Regions from separate parts of the Mesorhizobium sp. WSM4814 genome, predicted to be linked through region 1. Evidence: predicted binding sites of a transcription regulator. Region 1 holds the regulator's gene; each other region holds the start of a gene.

Evidence for each region. The regulator LexA, encoded in region 1, represses DNA repair genes until DNA is damaged. The targets are predictions, from matches to a motif close to TGTTCNNNNTGTGTTCNG.
Region 2: a site for LexA is predicted at 1,043-1,060, ahead of dinB (DNA polymerase IV). Genes of this name have one in related genera too.
Region 3: a site for LexA is predicted at 3,557-3,574, ahead of AC0L2V_RS14845 (single-stranded DNA-binding protein). Genes of this name have one in related genera too.

Annotation. Positions count from the first base shown of each region.
Region 1 covers NZ_JBVVQT010000029.1:2,287-7,193, forward strand. The annotation lists gene gltX (glutamate--tRNA ligase) at 1-720, opposite strand, end outside; gene AC0L2V_RS28635 (ComEC/Rec2 family competence protein) at 824-3,280, shown strand; gene lexA (transcriptional repressor LexA) at 3,274-4,026, opposite strand; gene AC0L2V_RS28645 (molybdopterin molybdotransferase MoeA) at 4,131-4,907, opposite strand, start outside.
Region 2 covers NZ_JBVVQT010000019.1:65,219-70,125, forward strand. The annotation lists gene AC0L2V_RS24235 (hypothetical protein) at 1-227, opposite strand, end outside; gene AC0L2V_RS24240 (hypothetical protein) at 421-789, shown strand; gene dinB (DNA polymerase IV) at 1,119-2,360, shown strand; gene AC0L2V_RS24250 (FAD-dependent oxidoreductase) at 2,457-3,974, opposite strand; gene AC0L2V_RS24255 (DUF2182 domain-containing protein) at 4,066-4,907, opposite strand, start outside.
Region 3 covers NZ_JBVVQT010000008.1:70,244-75,150, forward strand. The annotation lists gene AC0L2V_RS14825 (helix-turn-helix transcriptional regulator) at 98-952, opposite strand; gene AC0L2V_RS14830 (hypothetical protein) at 1,055-1,591, shown strand; gene AC0L2V_RS14835 (MarC family protein) at 1,670-2,299, shown strand; gene AC0L2V_RS14840 (OsmC family protein) at 2,382-2,810, opposite strand; gene AC0L2V_RS14845 (single-stranded DNA-binding protein) at 2,943-3,455, opposite strand; gene AC0L2V_RS14850 (ArsR/SmtB family transcription factor) at 3,693-4,007, shown strand; gene AC0L2V_RS14855 (SRPBCC family protein) at 4,004-4,480, shown strand; gene AC0L2V_RS14860 (ATP-dependent Clp protease proteolytic subunit) at 4,502-4,907, shown strand, end outside.

The sequences.
Region 1 (4,907 bases):
CTTGGCGCCGTCGGCGCCATGGATCAGCGGGATATGCGCCATTGACGGCACCTCCCAGCCCAAGGCTCGATAGATCACCATCTGGCGGGCGGCATTGGTCAGATGGTCGTCGCCGCGGATGATGTGGGTGATGCCCATGTCGTGGTCGTCGACGACGACGGCATGCATATAGGTCGGGTTGCCGTCCGAGCGTAGGATGATGAAATCGTCGAGGTCCTTGTTGGGGAAGCGGACTTCGCCCTGCACGCGGTCATGCACCACCGTCTCGCCTTCGGCCGGCGCCTTGATGCGGATCGCGCCCCTGGCGCCAACCGGCGCCTCTGACGGGTCGCGGTCGCGCCAGCGGCCGTCATAGCGGGGAGGCAAGCCCTTGGCCCGCGCACTCTCGCGCATTGCCTCCAACTCAGCGGGCGCCGCATAGCAGTAATAGGCTTTGCCGAGGCGCACCAGCTCCTCGGCGACCGCGCGGTGGCGCGGCGCGCGCTCGAACTGCGATACCGGCTCGCCGTCCCAGGTGAGGCCGAGCCAGGAGAGCCCATCGAGGATGGCAGCGGTTGCCGCATCGGTCGAACGCTCGCGATCGGTGTCCTCGATGCGCAGCAGCATCCTGCCGCCGGTGTGTTTCGCATACAGCCAGTTGAACAGCGCCGTGCGCGCCCCGCCAATATGCAGGAATCCGGTGGGCGAAGGGGCAAAACGGGTGACGACCTTGTCGGACATGGAACTCTCGGGGCAAGCGCAGGAAACGGATGTGGCTGCGCGGACTTTCGCGCGTTGCGCGTTCATGTAGCATAGGAGGTCAAGGGCGCAAGGGGCGAACCCTATGGCTGGACCAGGCCGCGGCGTGGACGAGAGCGAGGGCGCGAACGCAAGCGTCAGCGAACGATCGCTGTTCGCCGACGTTCCTCACGCTGAGCCGCTACCCGTTTCGCTGCCTGCGTCGCCGCCGGGCATCCAGCCTCTTTCGCCGGATCGCTCGGCGCCGATACCGGCTCCAGCACCCGGCCCTGTCATTCGTTTTCGCCGACAGCTCAGCCATCTTTCACCATCCGGTGTCCGCAACAGCGTGGCCTCGGCAGCCGGCCTGGAACTCGACCGCGGCGTCGCCTTCCTGCTGGTGCCGGTTTTTCTGGCATGCGGGGTGATCGTCTATTTTTCGCTTGCCGTCGAACCGGACTTTGCCCAGCCCGTCGCCGTCGTGGTCCTCACGGCATTGTGTGCGGCCGTCACGCGCTCACGCCGCAAAACGCATCTGTGCTTCATGGCAGCGTTGCTGTGCGCGCTTGGTGTGCTCGCCGCCAAGGTTGAAACCTGGCGCGCCGGAACGAAGATGCTCGGTTCGGAAATCCAGACCCGGCTGACCGGCCGTGTGGTCAGGCTCGACCAGATGGCGAACGGCCGGATCAGGCTGACCATCGACGTGATGTCGACCGCCCGGCCGACACTGCGTTATGCACCCGAACGTGTCAGGGTGTCGGCACGCAAGATTCCCGCTGAGATGACCGCAGGCTCGGTGGCAACCGGCTATGTGAGGCTTCTGCCTCCAACTGGCCCGGTCAGACCGGACAGCTTTGACTTCTCCTTCGACAGCTATTTCGCCGGTATCGGTGCCAGTGGCTTTTTCCTCGGCAGTCCAAAGATCGTCGTCTCCGAAGATGCACCGTTATCCGCACGCCTTTCTTCGTCGATCGAGAAGGCGCGCGAAACCATCGCCGACCATATCAGGGACAGCATCGGTGGTGCCGAGGGGGAGATTGCCGCTGCGTTGATCGTCGGCGTGCGTGCCGGCATCCCCGAAGAGATAAACGAATCGATGCGGCGCACCGGCATCTACCACATCATCTCCATTTCCGGCCTGCACATGGCGCTTGTCGCCGGCACCGTCATGGGATTGCTGCGCGGCGCCTTTGCGCTGTTTCCCGACTTTTCGTCGCGCCGGCCGGTCAAGAAATATGCGGCTGCTGCCGCACTCGTCTCCATCGCTGCCTATCTGATCTTTTCCGGTATCGTGGTCGCGGCTGAACGCAGCTTCATCATGCTGGCGGTAATGCTTGTCGCCGTGCTGTTCGACCGGGCGGCACTCACCATGCGCAACCTGGCGATTTCGGCCATCGCCGTTATCGTCGTGTCGCCGCACGAGGTGGTCGGCGCAAGCTTCCAGATGTCGTTCGCCGCGACTGCGGCTCTCGTGGGCGCCTATGCCGGTTGGTCCGACTATCGTGCCGACAAGGCCAAGGCGCCGCGACAGCGACGGTCACCGGCCGCTTTCGTCACGCGCAAGGTCGTCGCCGGGGCAGGCACCATCGCAATGACCTCCATCATTGCCGGCAGCGCCACCGCGCTCTTCGCCATCTGGCACTTCCAGCGCGTCTCGCCGCTCAGCCTGTTCGCCAATCTGGCCGTCATGCCGATCGTCACGATCGTCATGTTCCTGGCCGTCCTCAGCGCCCTGTCAATGCCTTTCGGCCTCGACGGCCCCTTCCTCTACATGATGGGCAAGGGCCTGACGGCGATGATCGCAATTTCGGGATGGATCTCGGAGCGTTCGCCGATCGATGCAGTCGGACTGATTTCGTTGCAATCGGTTCTGCTGGTGACGGTCGCCCTGGTCATCGCCACGATGGCGACGACGTGGCTGCGGCTTGCCGCACTTCCCTTTGCGCTCGCCGGCCTGCTGACGATTTCCGAGACGCGCACCCCCGACGTGCTGATCTCGGAGGATGCGCACCTGGTGGCGCTGCCGATCGGCGGCGGCGAACTTGCCGTCAACCGGATGCGTTCGAACGAATTCACCACCGACAACTGGAAACATGCGCTGGTTTCAACAACGATCGTCGAGCCGGAGACATTCGAAAAAGGAGATGTGCAGTTCGACATCGCCGACCCGGCCGACCTGCCGCCGGGAGCGCCTTTCACCTGCACTGCCGGCCTGTGCTTGGCCCGGCATCCGTCCGGCGCGCTCATTGCGCTCGCCGACAACCGCAAAACCGCGCGGCCGGCCTGTGCCTTTGCGGATTTGATCGTCATCGACGACGCCACAGCCTATTACAAACCCTGCCGCAACCCGCTGGTTCTCGTCGTCACCAAACGGCAGCTCGCTCGCATGGGCAGTGCCGCCGTCTTCTTCGATCCGCTATCGGCGACGACGCGCGCAGAAATCCGTTTTGCCGTCAGACAGCCATACAGGCCCTGGCATGAGCAGCGGCGATTTTCGCGCGAGGCGAGGGGCCTGCCGCCATACCGCAGGGCCGAGAAACCCCAGAAGCCTGCCCTTCAGTAACGCCGGATCAGTCCGACGAGCTTGCCCTGCACCTTGACCCGGTCCGGCCCGAAGATGCGCGTCTCGTAGGCCGGATTGGCGGCTTCCAGTGCGATCGAGGCACCTTTGCGGCGGAATCGTTTCAGCGTCGCTTCCTCCTCGTCGACCAGAGCGACAATGATCTCGCCAGGCTGCGCGGTGTCGGCGTTGCGGATGATGACCGTGTCGCCGTCGAAGATGCCGGCCTCGATCATCGAATCACCCTTGACCTCCAGCGCGTAGTGCGTGCCGCCGGTGATCATGTCCGGTGGCACCGAGATCGAATGCGTCTGGTGCTGGATGGCGTCGATCGGCACACCGGCAGCGATGCGGCCCATCACCGGTATGGAGACGGTGGCAACGACGTCGTCGTCATTGCCGGCGGCACGCATGCGCGAAGGCGCCGGCTTGATCTGCCGTCCGAGGCCGCCCTGTCCAAGCCCGCCCTGGCCAAGGCTGCCTTGAATGACGCTCGGCGAGAATTTGCGCGCCGCATTGAGGCCCGGCGCGATCGAATCGGGCAGCCGCAGCACCTCCAGCGCGCGGGCGCGGTTGGGCAGGCGGCGAATGAAACCGCGTTCCTCCAGCGCCGTGATCAGCCGGTGGATCCCCGATTTGGAGGCGAGGTCGAGCGCTTCCTTCATCTCGTCGAACGAGGGCGGAATGCCGCTTTCCTTCAGTCGTTCGTGAATGAACATCAGCAGTTCATGTTGTTTGCGTGTCAGCATCGCGACCCCCAACAGAATCAGAAAAACAAACCCAGAACAAACACTATCTGTTCCAGTTGTGTTCCGCAACCATTTAAAGTTTAATGAATGTGTTGACGTTTTGTTCAGCGTAGCATCAGCACGCTGCAGGCGGCGCCCGCTGCGGCTGCGGGAGCGAATGGCTCGCGCACGACCAGTCCGTTGGCGTCGGCCAGCATTCTGAGCATCGAGGAATCCTGGATACTGAACGGCGTTGCCTCAAGCGTGCCGGCTTCTTCCTTCACCACCGCGCGTACATAGTCCTGCCTGAGATCGTTGGCCGGCATGGCGGCGCCGAGCCGCGCCTGACGCATGTCCTGGCGGAAGGCGCGGCCGCCGAGCCGCGCCAGCAGCGGCTTCAGAAAGAGCTGCGTGCAGACCAGGCTGGCCACCGGATTGCCGGGCAGGCCGATGCAGCGGATGGCGCCCAGCCGCCCGAACATCAGTGGCTTGCCGGGCCGCATGGCGATTTTCCAGAAATCAAGCGCCATGCCTTCGCCGGTCAGCACGTCATGGACGAGGTCATGGTCCCCGACCGAGGCGCCGCCCAGCGTGACGATGACGTCCGCGCCTGCGTCGACGGCTTTTGTCACCAGCGCGGCGATCGCCTCCTTGCGGTCGGGGGCGATGCCGAGATCGAGTGCGCTGGCGCCGACCGAGCGGGCCGCGGCGGCGACGCCATACGCATTGGAGGAGATGATCTGGTCGGGGCCAAGGTCGCTGCCCGGCGGCAGCAATTCGTCGCCGGTGGCGATGATGGCGACCAGCGGCCGTTTCACCACGCGGACCTGCTGGTGGTTGGCCGACGCCGCCAGCGACAATGCCGCCGGATCAAGCAGGCGGCCTTTCTCCAGCAGCGCGTC
Region 2 (4,907 bases), on a different contig from region 1:
TCGTCGATGAACGCCGCCTGGATCGAGACCGCCGCGCCCGGCAGGCCATCGGCGCGACAGGCCGAGCAGCGAAGCCGCCCCGACAGCGCCGCCAGCGGCGTCTGCGCGGTCACCCCGAATCGCCTCAGCTCGGCCGGCTTCCACCATCTGTTTCGACCGCAATCGATACACTCGACCGCGATCGAGACGACCTCGGCGATCGTTGCTTCCTTGCCCGGCAATGCCATCGTCCCTGATGCCTCAGTTCCTGTTTTGTTCACAACATTAGGGGTTTTTCCCGAAGAGTCGAGTCGGTTCCACTCAACCCATGCAAAAGTTTAACTTGTGCCATTTTTTGAGTTATGCTTACATGCGATATCCCAGATGAATGGGCGACGGGACCGGGTCTCCGTCGCGCCGCCGCCAGCCAAGGAGACGAAGATGGACGCCCTCTCCGCCCAGTTCGCCCGCGATTGCGGCTATACCGGCGACAGCCCGGCGATGCTCGCCGCCTTCGCCGCTATCCGCCGCGACGGCATAGGCCGGGCGCGCCTCGGCCATGGCCAGCGCAAGGCGCTGGTCGACCGGCTGAAGCTCGGCGAGGCCTTGTTCCTGGCGGCGATCCGCCCGGCGCAGTCGGCCGAGGAGGCGCTCGAGGACGCCGCCCGCTTCATTGCCTGTTATCGCAATATGCCGCGCTGGCGCCAGGAAAGGCGCGGCGCCGATCTCGCCCGCGCCAGGCAGCAGCTTCTGCTGGCGCGCTTCTTCCGCCGCTACGGCCACCGCCTCTGGGCACGGCAGGCGGCGTAAGCTGGAGGTTGAGGTACGTCGGCGCTTCCCCGCTGTCGGCACCTTCTCCCCGTATATAGTGACGGGCGAAGGGCTGGCCGCAGCGTCGGCTCCACTTCTGCAACGCCGGAGATTGGCGAAATCCTTTGCGACGGCGTCCTTCTCCCCGTCCCCTATACGGGGAGAAGTGCCCGGCAGGGCGATGAGGGGCAGCGCAGACCTGAAGCGATTGCCCTCCACCTGCCCTCCACGCTCCTTGACAATCCGCCCCATTTGTTCTCTTTATGTTCCACAAAAACCCCACCCTCAAGACAATGCGGCGTTCGAACCGCCGCGGGCGAACGGGCCGGATGGAAGCCAACATCCTCCACGCTGATCTGGACGCTTTCTATGCCTCGGTCGAACAGTTGCTAGACCCCGACCTGCGCGGCAAGCCGATCGCCGTCGGCGGCGGCGTCGTCTTGGCCGCGTCCTACGAGGCCAGGGCTTTTGGCGTGCGCGGCGGCATGCCGGGGCGGCGCGCGCGGGAACTCTGCCCCGGGCTGATTTTCGTCGGCGGCCATTTCAAGGATTATCAGCGGCTCGGCAATGCGGCTATTCAAGTGCTCGGCGATTTCACGCCGGTGGTCGAGCGGATTTCCATCGACGAGGCCTTTGCCGACGTCGCTGGCTGCACCCATCTGTTCGGCCCGCCTGCCGAGATCGCCACAACCATCCGCCGCCGCGTGCGGGCGGAGCTCGGGCTACCGATCTCGGTCGGCGTGGCGCGCACCAAGCACCTGGCCAAGATCGCCTCGCAGGTGGCCAAGCCCGACGGGCTGGTGGTGGTCGATCCGCGCCACGAGCTGGAGTTTCTTCACGATCTGCCGGTCGAACTGATGTGGGGCGTCGGTCCGGTCACCAGGGAGCGGCTGGTCGGCATTGGTGTGCGCACCATCGGCGAGCTGGCGAAGTTTAACGCCCAATCGCTGGAGCGCCTGCTCGGGCCGGCGGCGGGCGAAAAGCTCAACGCGCTGGCCTGGAACCGCGATCCACGAAAACTCGAAACGCAGCGCCGGGCGCGATCGGCCGGCGCGCAATCGGCGCTCGGCAGGAAGCCGGCCGAGGCAAAAATCTTCATGCCCACCCTGCTGCATCTGGCCGACAGGGTCGCCACCAGGCTGCGGGCGAAATCGCGGCCCGGCCGCACGGTGACGGTCCGCGTCCGCTTTGCCGATCTGCGCTCGGTGACGCGTTCGGTCACGCTCGACCAGCCGATTTCGGCAACCGCGATGCTGGCCGAGATTGCCGAGGCGCTGGTGCGCAAGGTGCTTGTCGATCATCCGCACGAAAAGACCATCTCGCTGCTGGCGATCGCCGTGTCGCATCTGGAGAAGCAACCTGCCCTGCAGCTGGAACTGCCGCTCGGCCTCGACGACGACCGCCGCCGCCCCGGCACCAGGAAAGGCGCGGCACGCTGGACCGCCGACCGCGCCATCGACAAGATCCGCGACCGTTTTGGCTGGGAGGCGGTCGGCTACGCATCGGTCGCGCTCGGGCAGTCGCGATCGGTTCCCGACGCGTTTCGCGAGCTGGCCGAGAAGGAATTGTAAGTAAGGGAAGGCAGTAGGCAACAGGGGAGTAGGGGAATGGCCCCTGGAATGGCTTCCTCACCACTGCCCACTGCCCACTGCCTACTGCCGACTGCCCTACTCGCTTCCCAGCGGCGCCACCGCCGGTCCGTTCAAGGCCGTGCCATCGATTGCAAAATGCGAGCCGTGGCAGGGGCAGTCCCAGCAGCGCTCGAGCGAGTTCCAGTGGACGTGGCAGCCGACATGCGTGCATGCGGCCGAGCGCTTGTAGAGCGTGCCGTCGTCATCGCGAAATGCGGCGATCTTGCTGAGCCCTTCGCGGACGATGGCACCTTCTCCCGGTCGCAGCTTATCGACGGAATCGATCTCGCCAGGCGCGATATATTCGGCAAAACTCTTGATCGCCGTCGCATTCTCCGACAGGTAATCGCCGATCGCGCCTGCCGTCTTGCGCGACGGCTCGTAGAGTTCGCGCCAGGGACTTTCCTCCTTCAGAATCAGGTCTGAAATCAACAGGCCGGCGACAACGCCATGGGTAATGCCCTGGCCGGAATCCCCGGTCGCCACAAAGACGCGGCTGTCGCCAGGATTGCGGCCGATGAACCCCGCATAATCGACGGTCTCCATCACCTGCCCGGACCACCGGTTGATTTCCACGCCGACATCGGGCACCAGCCTTTTGGTCCAGGCCGTCAGGGCCGCGAAACGGTCACCGGCATCATCGGCCTGTCCTGTCTTGTGGTCTTCACCTCCGACGATCAGGAAGTCGGTCCGACCGTCGCCAGGCTGAAGCCGAACGTAGTGATAAGGGTCTTCAGTATCCCAATACAGCGCATCCGGTGTGGTATCGCGCGCGATCTCGAACGACATCGCGTAGGTTCGATAGGGCGCTTGCTTGGTGTGAAGCGCGACCCGATCGTTGATCGGCGAGTTGGTGGCGACAACGGCCGATCTGGCAGACACGGTAAAGCCCGAAACCGTGGTTACACGCACGCCGCCATCAGTCTCCTCGACCTTTTCGACGATAGTATCAGCATAAAGCACGCCGCCGTGCGCGCGGATGGCCGCGGCCAGCCCGCGGAGATATTTGAGCGGGTGGAAGGTCGCCTGATTGGCGTATCGAAGGGCCTGCACATCCGAAAAGCCTGCAAATGGCACGCCCCTGGTCTTCTCGACCTCGACACCGATCTTCAGAGCGGCGTCCAGTTCGCGCGTGATATCGGATTCCTGGCTGCCGGAAGCCGGAAAGAGAAAGCCATCAAGGCGCCGGAAATCGCAAGCGATACGCTCGGTCTCCCGGATGGATTGGATACGGTCGATAGCGGCCGATTGGCTTTGGTAAAAAATCCGCGCCAGGTCCTCGCCGCGCAATTTGGTCAGCTCCGAAAAATAGTCGTCGCAGACAGATGACAGGTGCGCAGTGGTGCGAGCCGTCATGCCGCTTCCGATCCGGCCGCGATCGAGGACAGCCACCTTTTGCCCGGCGACGGCCAGTTCGTAGGCGACCGAAAGTCCGGCAATCCCAGACCCGACGACCACGACATCGACCTGTTCGCTTTGCCCGAGCGGCACCGCATCGGGCACGACTTCGGTCGCCGCCCAGAGCGATACAGTCCTTTCATCGCTGACATTCATCGGCGGAGCCTCCCATCCACGATATTCGGTAACGGATGCGAGGATTCAAAGTTCCTCGACGCCTTTGAATGCCGACAGAGGCAGCTTGGCATCAGACCAAAAGCGTTGCGCTGCCCCAAGCGATCAGGGCGATGCCAGCTGCCCGGCCAACCCACTGGCCGGCAGGAAACGCCTTTTCAACCAGCACCAGAATGGCGAGCGCGGCAATCCACACCAGGTTCATGATGCCACCCACGAACAACAGCGCCATCAGCATCCAGCAGCATCCGACACAAAACGCTCGGTGCAATGCGCCCAGACGCAGCGCGCCAAGGGCGTGGGGACGCCAGTGGCGGGCAAGGAACGCCGTCGGTGCCCGGCAATGCGACAGGCAGGCGTTCTTGAAGGGCGAGAGCTGATAGATCCCCGCGCCGATCAGGACGATGGCTGAAAGCCAGCGGCTTTGCGAACTCATCATCGTCGCGGAAACGAAGGCTTCGCGTTCGAGCAGCCAATGCAACGCGGTTGCGGCGACGGAGAACCCCAGCCAGACCAGGAGGTAGCCTGCCATGAACACGCCGGTCGGCGCGAGCTTGTCCTGGATCTGACCCTGTGCCAGCGCATGGCGATGCACGCGCGCATAGAGCAGGATGGTCGGCGCCGCACTCGGCGACATCATGGCGATCATCATGACCCACCACATGGCGATCATCAGCGCCCAGTTCGCGGCCCCCCAGACCCGCGATTCCGTCGCCATCGCGCTCATGTCCATGCCGGACATATCCATGCCAGACATGTCCATGCCGGGCATGTCAGAGGTCATATCGGATGTCATGTTCGGAGTTTGCAGGTGGGGGAATAACGCGAGCCTCGACATCTCCCACGCATTCATGCCAATCCCTGCGCCGGCGGCGATGTAAAGCCAGGCCAGCAGGCACAGCGCCACCACGCCCG
Region 3 (4,907 bases), on a different contig from region 1:
GTGGTGATTTCAAAAGGATATCACTGATTGCGACGATATGGCCGAGGCGCTTTCGTGGCCGGCGGCGCAAGGCTCACTGTCAGGCCAATTTTTTGCTTCACAAGGCCGGAAGCACGGACGCGTTCGGCAATTTATCGCCTCGCCGCCGGAGCCGGTAGGCGCCGGGCGCCTCCCCCATCACGCGGCGGAAACGGCGGTTGAAGGTCGACAAATCGTTGAATCCGGCCTCGAAGGCGATCGTCGAGATCGCCTCGTCCGACATGCGCAGCTGCACCGCCGCCCTGTGCAGCCGGGTTTTCAGCACGAACTGGTAGGGCGTCATGCCCGCGACATGCCGGAAGCTGCGCAGGAAATGGTAAGGGCTGGTCGCCGTTTCGCTTGCAAGCTCGGCGAGCGAGACCGGGCTTTCGGCATCCTTTTCGATGCGCCGCACCGCCTCCGCAACGCGTTTCTGATCGCGGCGGCTCGGTGACCGGGCAGCGGGCGTGATACCGGAGGCGACGGCGGCGCCGGCAATCCGCAGTCCGAGTTCCTCGAACGCCTCGATGTCGCCCACATCGCGCGCGGCTTCCGCCTCGGCCAGCAGCCGTGCCAGCGCCGGCAAGGGCGGCAGAAGCGGCGTCTCGAAGGCCAGCTTCTTCGCGCCCGGCGTGTCGGCGACGATCTGCTCCATATAGGCCGGGCTGAAGTGATAGGAGATGCAGCGGTCGCCGGCGCCATGCTCGTGCCCACACTCGTAGCAAGTGCGGGGGTTGCCGAGCAGAATCGCGCCCGGCGTCAGCATCGCCGTGCCTTGGCGTGCGCGGTAGCGGAAGGTGCCGTTGGTCACCACTGCGACGCAGAAGTTGCGATGCTCTTCCTCGAACGGGCGATCAGCGACGCCGGCAGTGCAGACCACGTCCGACACCCGCCAGCCTTTTCCGGACGCCAGTGTATGCACGCTCGTCGTCATGGTCGAAACATAGCAATTTTTCCCAAGCGCAAGAAGACTGCCAGGGCCTATTCTTCCCATTCTCCTGACAAGATGGGTCTCCTGACAATGTGGGCAGAAACCATGTTCAAATCATCCTCCTTTGCCGAAGCCCTGCACAGTGACGGGCCTGCCGCAGACCTTGCCGAGAAACTGAACCTTTACGGCCGCTTCGTCGGCGGCTGGACGTTCGATGCCACGCGCCATCTCGAAGACGGCCAGGTGCTGACCGGACGCGGCGAGGTGCATTTCGGCTGGGTGCTCGAGGGTCGCCCGATCCAGGACGTATGGATCTTGCCCGCGCGGAACAGTGGCGCACAGAGCTCGCTCGGCAAATGGAGCTTTCATGGCACGACACTGCGCGTCTATGACCCGGGCGTCGACGCCTGGCATATCTTCTGGAGCGATCCGCGCACCCAGTATTCCAGCCGCCAGCTCGGCCGCGCCGAGGGCGACACCATCGTCCAGCAAGGCGCCGACGGCACCGGCGCCTCGGTGCGCTGGAGTTTCTCCCGGATCACCGAAGATTCGTTCCGCTGGCTGGGCGAACGCTCGCAGGACGATGGCGCGACCTGGCGGCTCGAAGTCGAGTTCCTGGCGCGGCGCACCGCCAGCGCCTGACCTGCATGGTTTCCCCTGACGCCGCTTTGCTCTACCAATGCTGGGGTCTCGGGCACCGCCCGGCGGGGAGGGTCAGAGATGCCGAGCTTCGACAGCCTGTTCAACGCCTTCGTCACCATTCTGGTGACCATCGACCCGCCTGGCCTGGCGCCGCTCTTCCTCGCCGTGACGCGCGGCATGAACCGCGAGGAGCGCAACCAGGTTTCCGTCCGCGCCTCGATCATCGCTTTCCTGGTGATGGCGCTGTTTGCAATCGCTGGCGCATCGATCCTGTCGGTGTTCGGCATCACGCTGCCGGCGTTCCGCGTCGCCGGCGGGTTCCTGCTGTTCTTCATCGCCTTCGAAATGGTGTTCGAGCGCCGGCAGGACCGCAAGGAGAAGATCGGCGACGTCGCCATCACCAAGGACATGATCCACAACATCGCCGCCTTTCCGCTGGCGATCCCGCTGATCGCCGGTCCGGGCGCGATATCAGCGACCGTCCTGCTGTCAGGCTCGTTTCCAGGTTTTGGCGCGCAGGCAGCCCTTGTCGGCATCATCGCGATCTGCCTTGTCATCACCTATCTGGTGTTCGTGCTGGCCGAGCGCATCGACCTGGTCCTCGGCCAGACCGGCCGTTCGATCCTGACACGGCTGCTCGGTGTCATCCTGGCGGCGCTCGCCGTGCAGTTCGTCGCCGACGGCGTCAAGGCGTTGATGGCAGCATGATAATGAAAGCGGCCTCGCGCTTGATTGCCGAGGCCGTCATTTTCGTTGTCCATCTCGCGCAACGAACCGCCACTGGCGAGCGCTATCCTACTTCGCCGTCGTCAATAACTTCGAAGTCGTGGGTGATCTCGGCGGTCTTGGCCATCATTGCCGAGGCCGAGCAGTATTTTTCGATCGAAAGATCGATTGCCCGCCTGACCTTGTCAGGCGAAAGCGCGCGGCCCTTGACGATGAAATGCATATGGATGCGGGTGAACACCCGCGGCTCCTTCTCCGCCCGGTCGGCATCGAGTTCGACCACGCAGTCTTCGACCGCCTCTCGGCCCTTTTCGAGGATGTGGACGACATCATAGGCCGAGCAGCCGCCAGTGCCGAGCAGCACCAGTTCCATCGGGCTTGGCCCCGGCGTCTTGCCATCCGGTCCGAACGCGGTTCCCAGCACCACCTTGTGACCGCTGCCCGACTCGCCGACGAAAGTGCGCTCCTCGACCCATTTGACCCGTGCTTTCACCTGATACGTCCTTTCACCGCACACCGCTCAAACGGACAACGTCCCGAAAATCCGAGGCAGATTTTCGGGACGCCAATGCGTGGCCCCAAATAGCTGGCTGTCAGCTCGCGCAGAGCCGCTTGCTCCAAGCGATCAGAACGGAATTTCGTCGTCGAGTTCGCGCGACGAACCGCCGCCACCCTTGTTGCCGCCACCGCGATTGAGATTCTCGCCCGGGCCGGACTGGCCGAAATCGGAACCGCGGCTGCTGCCGCCACCAGCATAGCTGCCGACCTGACCGCCCTCGCCCTGCCCGCGTGCGTCGAGCATCTGCAGCTCGCCACGGAATTTCTGCAGCACGATTTCGGTCGTGTAGCGGTCATTGCCGGTCTGGTCCTGCCATTTGCGCGTCTGCAACTGGCCCTCGACATAAACCTTCGCACCCTTCTTCAGATACTGCTCGGCGACCTTGGCGAGTTGCTCGTTGAAGATGACGACATTGTGCCACTCGGTCTTTTCCTTGCGCTCGCCGGAAGTCTTGTCGCGCCAGCTTTCCGACGTGGCGACGCGGATATTGACGACCGGCTCACCCGAATTCAAACGGCGGATTTCCGGATCCGCCCCGAGATTGCCCACCAGAATGACCTTGTTGACGCTACCCGCCATGACACTTCTCCGCGCTCATCCGAAACAAATTTTTCTCGCTCTCACCTTATAGACTGCGGACATTCCCCGCCTGCCGTGGCTGGCTTTTCCCACAAGGTTTTTGTTCTCTTTTCGTTCTAGGCTCATCCATCCGTATTGTCAAGGAATGTCAGCAATCGATGGGTCCCGCCGTGCCGTTCCATATGGGCGCGAAAAGACTGCTTGCCAAATCAATAAGTGTAGACTTATGCTTCTGCCATGATCGAAGCAGAGATTTTTCGAGCGCTTGCCGACCCGACGCGCCGCGCCGTCTACGAACGGCTCGCCGCCGGCGAGATGACGGTGTCGGAACTGCGCCGCGGCATGAGCGTGTCGCAACCGGCCGTCTCGCAGCATCTCGCGGTGCTGCGCGGCGCCGGCCTGGTGGCCGAGCGGCGAGCCGGCCGCAACGCCTATTATCGCGCGGATCCGCAAGGGCTTGATCCTCTGCTCGGCTGGATCGAGCGATACCGTGCGTTCTGGCCCGAGCGTATCGAACGGCTCAAGGCGGTTTTGAAGGATATGGACCAATGACGGCAAAACAGCATTCAGACATGACGGCAGACTCGATCGAGTTCGAGTGCGAGCTTCCAGAGCCGCCGGAAAAAGTGTGGCGGGCGCTGACGGTGCCGGACCTGCTCGCGGCCTGGATGATGCCGAACGACATCAAGCCCGAGGTCGGCAGCCGCTTTGCCTTTGCCAAGGCGGATGCACCTATCGAATGCGAAATCCTCGACGCCGAGCCCGAGCGCCTGTTGCGCTACTCCTGGCGGGAGCGGCCGGCGCCTGGCAATACAGCGGATCCGCTGGACAGCCCATTGGACAGCATCGTCACTTTCACGCTTGACCGCACTGTGTCGGGCGGCACGCATCTGCGCATCGTCCACGACGGATTTGTGCGAGTAGCCACGCCTGCGGTTGCCGGCGCCGGTTGCCGGCTTTCACTCAACGCACACAGACAGATCATAGCCGCAAACACGCCTCGCCTCTCCCTGCGCGCGGCCTGAGCAGCACAACGGAGAAAAGCGATGAGCGGTTTTGCCAATCTGGTGCCGATGGTGATCGAGCAGTCGAGCCGCGGCGAACGCGCCTTCGACATTTTCTCGCGGCTGCTGCGCGAGCGCATCGTGTTCATCAACGGTCCGATCGACGACAATGTATCGGCGCTGGTCTGTGCCCAGCTCCTGTCGCTGGAATCCGACAATCCCGACAAGGAGATATCGCTCTACATCAACTCGCCGGGCGGCGTGGTGACCAGCGGCTTCGCCATCTACGACACGATGCAGTACGTTTCTTGCCCCGTATCCACCGTCTGCATGGGCTTTGCTGCGTCGATGGCCTCGTTCCTGCTGATGGCCGGCACACCGGGGCGACGCATCGCGCTGCCCAACACCAGCATCCTGCTGCACCAGCCGTCAGGCGGTTTCCAGGGCC